One region of the Roseibium sp. HPY-6 genome, then DNA from elsewhere that is predicted to be linked to it. Evidence: predicted binding sites of a transcription regulator. Region 1 holds the regulator's gene; the other holds the start of a gene.
The links. The regulator LexA, encoded in region 1, represses DNA repair genes until DNA is damaged. The targets are predictions, from matches to a motif close to TGTTCNNNNTGTGTTCNG.

Region 1 (3,998 bases):
ACCTTTGGCGCTGCGATTTCCCATTCACAAATTCGCAGCCATTGCAGCTCTTTCCGCAGCCTTCTTCTATTTGCTCATTTCTGGGGGCTCTGTCGCAACGCAGCGGTCCTTCCTGATGATCTCGCTCGTCTTTCTCGGCATTCTTGTCGGGCGCCGCGGCCTGACGGTGCGCAGTGTCGCGTTTGCTGGTCTTGTCCTCCTTGTTTTAGCGCCGGAGCGTTTGTTTTACCCGGGGTTCCAGATGTCGTTTGCGGCGGTGATCTGTCTCATTGCTGTTTATGAGACGTGGCGGGACCGCGTTGAACCACTCGCAGCCGGGCAAAGATACCGCAAAACGCTTTCCGGCAAGATTGCCCTGTTCGTGGGCCGGTGGATGACAGGGCTTTTGATAACGGCGCTAGTAGCTGGGGTCGCAACCGGCATTATCGCCGCGCACCATTTTGGCCGCATTGCGCCCTACGGGTTGATTGGAAACATGCTTGGAATGCCTGTCTTCACGCTGCTTGTCATGCCGATGGGTGTTCTGTCCCTGGTACTCATGCCTCTAGGGCTGGCCGCAATTCCTCTCGCAATCATGTCCTTTGGCCTCACACTCTTGCTTGAAATCGCGGCCTTCGTGGCAGAGCTCGACGGTGGTATCGGTGCGATCGGTCAGTTGACCGCAGTCGAAACCATCGCATTTTGCGCAGCCCTGTTCGCGGCGTTGTTGCTGCGGGGCAAGTGGCGGTTCAGCGCGGTTCTTCCGCTTGTTGTTGGAGGCGTGCTCTTGCACTTGTCACCTCCGCCCGACATTCAGATTTCCGCCTCTGGCGGTCGCATCGCGGCACGTGATGCCGGCGGGAACTTAAACTGGAATGGCGCGCGAGGTTCTTTCCAGACAGACATCTGGTATCAGGCAGAGGGTATAACGGGTGACGCGGTCAAGTCGCGCAAGATGAAGTCGCCACAAAGAGTATGTGATCCAAGCGGGTGCGTCATCAAAGCTTTTGAAAAACGGCCGTTCGAACCAAAGGGATCCTTCCCCGACAGACCGTTTTACATCGCCATGCCAAAGTCATTGGATGCTCTTGTCATGGATTGCCGTTATGCCGATCTTATCGTAAGCGACTTAGTCGTGCCAGGTGTGTGCGGTGCAAGCCTCGTGATCGATCGCGAGGTGCGTGAGCGACGAGGCGCAATCTCCTTGTGGTTATCTCGTCAGGTGAATTCCGACCGAGCCATTCAGGAAAACAATAGATTGCGACTACCCTCTGAGGAGAAGGCTGCGGCGCCCCAGATCGACGCGATCCAATATGCCATACCGATCATACCGAGGCCCTGGCACAAGAAAGGTGAGGTCACGCGCGCGAGCCTGCGATAGATGCCATAAACAGCCCGCGGTCCCTTGAGATGCCCGGTCATGGATCAGACCTGCTCACTAACATCAAGGCGGGTCCGCAGTGCTGCGCATTTATGCGTCAGTATTGGCGGAAGAGGGCAACCAGGCGCCCCTGAACACGCACTCTGCCAGGTCCGAAGATGCGCGTCTCATATGCAGGATTGGCCGCTTCAAGAGCGATGGATGCGCCTTTCTTGCGCAAGCGCTTAAGCGTGGCCTCTTCCTCGTCAACCAGTGCCACGACAATATCGCCGCTGTCGGCGCTTTCTGTCCTGCGTATCAGGACCGTATCACCGTCCAGAATTCCAGCCTCAATCATGGAGTCGCCGCGCACTTCCAGGGCATAGTGTTCGCCTTTACCCAGAAGCTCAGGCGGTACGGAGATTGAATGGCTGTGGGTCTGGATAGCTTCAATCGGAACACCCGCCGCAATGCGTCCCATAACCGGGATCTCCGTTCCCTGATGCACCGGCTCAGGAGCAGGGGCAGGGCGAGGGGCTTCAGGTTTCCCGAGTGATCCCTCGATGACTTCGGGTGAAAAACTGCCCCGCGGTCGCGGAGTGCCCAAACCAGGTGCGATGGAGTCGGGAAGGCGCACAACTTCCATTGCGCGGGCACGGTTCGGCAGCCGCCTTATGAAGCCGCGTTCCTCGAGCGCCGTGATCAATCGGTGGATACCGGATTTGGAACGAAGGTCCAAAGCGTCTTTCATTTCATCAAAAGACGGTGGAACACCGGTTTCCTTGAGTCTCTCGTGAATGAACATGAGCAGTTCATACTGCTTGCGCGTGAGCATTTTTGGCTTCCCCTGACCACAGAACAGGCTGGTACAAATCGAGAACAATCTACCTGTTCCTATTGTGTTCTGCAAGGGTAAATGTTCTCTTACTGTTCTTTTTGGACGGCGCTCTCTCCCAAAAGCTACTGATTTCTTTCGGACTTTAGCTTCGTGACACCAGGAGCAGTTCGCAGGTGACGAGTGTCGGTGCACCGCCTTCAAGAACGTTTCCCTGATGAAGACGGCCTTCCAGATCGATGCACCGAATCGGTATTTTCCGTTCCCCGTTACTCTGCCGTCCGCCACCAGGCTGGAGCAGGATCTCGGAGATCAGGCCGGTCATGGGTTCACCGTCCATGAAAGTTGCTCCCGCGAGACTTCCAAGACCCGACACTTCAAACGTTTCGCTATCCAGCTGCTGAGCCAGATCAGATACGCTTGCAGCAAGATCCTCAAAAGGTGCCAGCGTGGTGATCAGCGCGTTGGCTATATCTGATTTGACGCGATTTTCCTGCCTGACCCTGTAAAGCGTGAACTCAGTCTCCGGGTCTTCCTCGGCAACGTAAGACGCACCGGTTAACCCCCAGCCGCTGATCAGGCTCGCCTGATCCACAATGAGTGTGTCCGGCAGCAAATGCCCCAGGTGTTCAGCGTTTTTGTTGGTCCAGTACGCGTGAACATGTGCGAACCAACGACCATCTCGACGGCCCAGTATGGCGACGCCTTCCTGCAGGGTTGCAGATTCGCAATGCTGAGTGTCGCTGTACCATGCGACGTGCCGGTCATCGATCGCTCGGTCCGGCATCACGTACTCAAACGACTTCAGTCTGAGACCGGACAAGTCCAGCATCGCAGAAGAGAAGCCTTCGCGTTCAGCCCAATCTCCCAAAGCGCCGAGCAATGATTGTCCTGCCGAAAGCTGCAGATCAATTCGCGTCGCGTTGCAACGTGCGAAGGGGCGTCTTGTCTTGTTCGGCGGTCCCGGGTGCCGGATCTCGGCAAGGCTGTTTGGTGGCGGCCGTCTCATAAGAGGCCTTCTTCGACGAGATATTCCCGAACGAGCTTCTTGGTGATCTTTCCATAGGCACTGGTTGGCATCGTTTCGATGAAAAGGTACCTGGCCGGCATCTTGTAGCGGGCGATCTTGCCGGAAAGGTAACTCATCAGTTCATCTTGCAGGCCGTGATCTTCGCCTGTCGCAACACAAACCGCCAGTCCTGTCTCGCCCCACTGCGGGTCCGGGATGCCAAGGATAGCGACTTCCGAAATCCCAGGGTGCGTCAATAGAACCTCTTCGATTTCCTTCGGATACACATTCGAGCCACCGGAAATGTACATGTCTGACGCACGTCCGGTCAGATAAAGATAGCGATTCTCATCAAGATGTCCGATGTCACCGGTTCGGAACCAACCATTTCGAAACGACGCCTGGTTCGCTGCATCGTCTTCCAGATAACCTGCACAGACCGCTGGTCCTATCACGCATACCTCGCCGGTCTCACCGGCCGGAAGTATGTTGCCATCGTCATCCTGGATACTGACCTCGATTCCCGTGCGTTCGGTGCCGCATGTTCCGACCCTGGTTTCGGGTCCGTCCTCCAGAAAATGGTCTTGTGGGCGCAGGACCGTGATGTTCCCGGTGACTTCGCCCAAGCCATAGTATTGGACCAGGACGTGTCCGAGCTTTTCAAGCGCGTATTTCTGGTCTTCCCGATACATCGGCGCACCGGCATATATGACGTGGCGAAGGCTCGAATGGTTATACCGGTCAACCGACGGATCCTCGACCAGCCGTTTTACGATTGTCGGAACCGTGAACATGTTGCTCACGCGATGTTTTTC
Region 2 (3,998 bases), 1.0 Mb from region 1:
AGATTTCGCGGCAGGCAGCAACTGCGACCGAGATTTCCTCCACCGCCGCCGAGACGGCCGTCTCAGCCGACAAGGACATTTCGCTCCTGGCGGAAACGGCTGACAAGATCGGAGAAGTGGTCGAGATCATCCGGGCAATTGCAGAACAGACAAATCTGCTCGCTTTGAACGCCACCATCGAGGCTGCACGTGCCGGCGAGGCGGGCAAGGGCTTTGCGGTTGTTGCGGCTGAGGTGAAGGAGTTATCCACGCAGACGGCAAAAGCAACCGACGAGATCGCAAGCCAGATCTCCGGTGTTCAGTCTTCGACGCAGAAATCGGTCGCGGCGATCCGCTCGATCGTTGAGAAGATTGAAGAGGTTCGCTCCGTCAGTGAGACGATCGCGGTTTCGGTGGACGAGCAAAACGCGGCCACCAGCGAGATCACGCAGAGCATTACCTTCGCGTCCGACGGTGCGACGGCCGCCGCGACCAATGTCGCCGGCGTTTCCGGGTCCATCGATCAGACGCGCCAGAAATCGGAAACGCTGAGCGTCTCTGCCGAACAACTCGGCCAGGTCGCATCCCACCTCTCCGAGGCCGTCAACACTTTCCTTGAGGAAGTGCGGGACGAGGAAGCTGCATAAGCCGGTTCCGGTTTCATCTGAAACACCCTCCGAAAATCCCGGTTTGCCATGCATTGGCAGACCGGGATTTTTGCTTTCTGAGGGATTGAGTGGCTCCCCAGACGCAAACCCCCGCCGGTGCGCCTTGCCCTCCCGGTTTGGCGCGTAGCGAACTGACCGGGAACCAGCAACCCCTGCGGTCAAAGGGTCCGCAGTCGGCGGCGATCACTGGATCCCTGACTCCGCAGGGATGACAACAGAGAAATTTTTCCCGCGCGCGTGCGGGTTTGCTTGTCATCCCGGCTTGGCGCGCAGCGTCAAGGCCGGGATCCAGTACTCCCGGTGGTGGCCGGGGCCGCAGGCGCCGGCGGTTACTGGATCCCTGCCTTCGCAGGGATGACAAGTTGGGGAATTCCCACGCACAAACAAAGCGTTTGTCATCCCGGTTTGACGTTTAGCGTCAAGACCGGGATCCAGTACTCTCTGAAGTGATAGGGTCCGTGGGCACTTGCGATTGCCGGTTCTCTGATTTCGCTGGGATGGCAAGTTGGGGTAATGTGCTTTTTTCATTTCAGAGTTGTGGAAGTTCATTGTGCACTTGGATCAGCAATATTATGTCTACATCCTTGCAAGCAAATTGGGTGGAACGCTTTATGTCGGCGTGACCAACGATTTGTTGGGCCGCGTCAGTCTGCACAAGGTAGGCCTCGGCTGCGCTTTTACGGCAAAATACAAAGTGGGCCTTCTGGTCTACTACGAAGTTCACGAAGACATTGAACAGGCGATCAAGCGCGAGAAGCAAATCAAGCGGTGGAAGCGGGCCTGGAAAACCCGAATGATCGAAGAGCGCAATCCCAACTGGGACGACCTTTTTCCCAAGCTTACCTAGTCCGTGTTGTCCAACCGGTCTGCTGCAGAGCGGAGTGACTAGGATCCAGCAGTCCATGTGGTGACAGGGTCCGCAGGCGTCGGTGAATACTGGATCCCTGCCTGCGCAGGGATGACAACAGTTAGGCTTTCCGGGCGTGTGCGGGTTTGCTTGTCATCCCAGTTTGGCGCGGAGCGGCAAGACCGGGACCCAGTCCTCCCTGCGGCGATAGGGTCCGCAGTCGGCGGCGGTTACTGGATCCCTGCCTGCGCAGGGATGACAACAGTGAGATTCTCTCGCGCATGCGTGCTTTGCTTGTCATCCCGGTTTGCGCTTAGCGGCAAGACCGGAACCCAGTCCTCCCTGCAGTGATTGGAGACGCAGGCGGCGGTGAATGCTGGATCCCTGCCTGCGCAGGGATGACAAAGTGCTCAAGGGGAGCCGCCCCGGCCTTGAGCCGGGGTTAAGCTAGTGCTGAGAGCAGGTCCCGGATCAAGTCCGGGACGGCAATGGAGGGCGGTTTTCGTTTCAGTTGTCGTCAGGGACGCAGCGCAGCGCGAGCCAGGAACCAGTACGCCGCAGCGTTTTTGGTATGGACAACAAGGTGGGTTTACCGGATCCCTGCCTTCGCAGGGATGACGACAGTGAGATTCTCTCGCGCATGTCCGGATTGCTTGTCATCCCGGTTTGACGCGTAGCGTCAAGACCGGGATCCAGTAGTCCCGGTGGCGGTAGAGTTCACAGACTTCGTCGATTGCTGGAACATTGATCTTGCTGGTATGGCGCGCTGAAACAGGTCGCATCAGGTCAATCAGTTTAAGTTCCCGGAAGCGATAAATCTCGGGGTTCATGCACCTTTCCTTGTCCCCATCTAAAGGTGTTTTCACGCCTCGCCAGAAACACTTTGTTGCTATATTGTTCTTCACTGCTAAGACCTTTGGGTCTTGAAGCTTTTACGCAACTGGACCAGCACACCATGGCAGACCCGGGCGGGTATGACGACTCCTACGACGATCCCTTTGAGCCGGCCGCAACGCGCGCCGAGCCGGCGCCTGCGCCGCCGCGTCCGCAGGGCGGCATTGCCGCGCGGGCCATGGCAGCACGCCAGGCACCGGATTATCTGACCGGTCTCAATCCGGAACAAAGACTTGCCGTTGAAACAACGGAGGGCCCGGTACTGGTGCTGGCCGGGGCAGGGACGGGCAAAACCCGCGTTCTGACGACACGCATCGCTCACCTTCTGGCAACAGGCCGCGCCCGGCAGAATGAAATCCTCGCCGTGACCTTCACAAACAAAGCGTCGCGCGAGATGAAGGAACGCATCGCGAAATTCGTCGGCGGCAACGTGGAAGGCATGGCCTGGCTGGGTACGTTCCACTCCATTTGCGTAAAAATCCTCAGAAAACACGCTGAACTCGTCGGCCTGAAATCCAGCTTCACGATCCTGGATACGGATGATCAGATACGACTTATCAAGCAGATCATCCAGGCCGAAGGCCTCGACGACAAGCGGTGGACTGCCAAAACCTTTGCCGGCATTCTCGACGGGTGGAAAAACCGGGCGCTGACCCCGGAGCAGGTGCCGGAGGGAGAAGCCCGGGCCTTTGCCAATGGCAAGGGACGGAGGCTCTACGAAGAGTATCAGGAACGGCTTTCAATCCTGAACGCGGCCGATTTCGGTGACTTGCTATTGCATGTCATCACGCTTTTCAAAACGCAGCCCGATGTTCTGAAGGAATATCAGCGCCGGTTCCGCTACATGCTGGTGGATGAATACCAGGATACCAATATTGCCCAGTATCTTTGGCTGCGCCTTCTGGCACAGGCCAATCCGAACGTGTGCTGCGTTGGTGATGACGATCAGTCGATCTATGGCTGGCGTGGTGCTGAAGTCGACAACATCCTGCGCTTCGAACATGACTTCAAGGGTGCCGTGGTCATCCGACTGGAGCGTAACTACCGCTCGACGAGCCACATTCTGGCGGCGGCTTCCCATCTGATTTCGTTCAACCAGGACAGGCTCGGGAAAACACTTTTCACAGACTTCGAAGAACCCGATCACGATCTGGTCTCCGTTGGGTCCGTCTGGGATTCTGAAGAGGAAGCCCGGACGATCGGAGACGAGATTGAAGCGCTGCAAAGCAAGGGGCATGCGCTGAACGACATGGCTGTGCTCGTGCGTGCGTCGTTCCAGCTGCGCGAGTTCGAAGAAAGATTTGTCACGCTGGGGCTGAATTACCGGGTCATCGGCGGTCCCCGCTTTTACGAACGCATGGAAATCCGTGACGCGCTTGCCTATTTCCGCTGCGTGGTGCAGCCGGCCGACGATCTTGCCTTCGAGCGTATCGTCAACACACCGAAACGCGGACTTGGCGATGCGACCTTGAAACTGGTGCACGGCCTTGCAAGAGCAGACCGTATTCCCCTGATGCAGGCAGCGCAGCAACTGATCGATACGGAGGAGCTGAAGCCCAAGCCACGCAATGCTTTGAAGAATGTGCTCGACAATTTTGAACGCTGGCGGC

Region 2: the regulator LexA is predicted to act here: its motif matches at 2,379-2,396, upstream of ABVF61_RS04895 (UvrD-helicase domain-containing protein).

What each region holds. Positions count from the first base shown of each region.
Region 1 is NZ_JBEWCD010000001.1:7,432-11,429, reverse strand. Features, by position in the region: gene ABVF61_RS00045 (ComEC/Rec2 family competence protein) at 1-1,360, shown strand, start outside; gene lexA (transcriptional repressor LexA) at 1,458-2,174, opposite strand; gene ABVF61_RS00035 (hypothetical protein) at 2,320-3,183, opposite strand; gene ABVF61_RS00030 (acyl-CoA synthetase) at 3,180-3,998, opposite strand, start outside.
Region 2 is NZ_JBEWCD010000001.1:1,022,138-1,026,135, reverse strand. Features, by position in the region: gene ABVF61_RS04910 (methyl-accepting chemotaxis protein) at 1-626, shown strand, start outside; gene ABVF61_RS04905 (GIY-YIG nuclease family protein) at 1,198-1,494, shown strand; gene ABVF61_RS04900 (hypothetical protein) at 2,151-2,324, opposite strand; gene ABVF61_RS04895 (UvrD-helicase domain-containing protein) at 2,450-3,998, shown strand, end outside.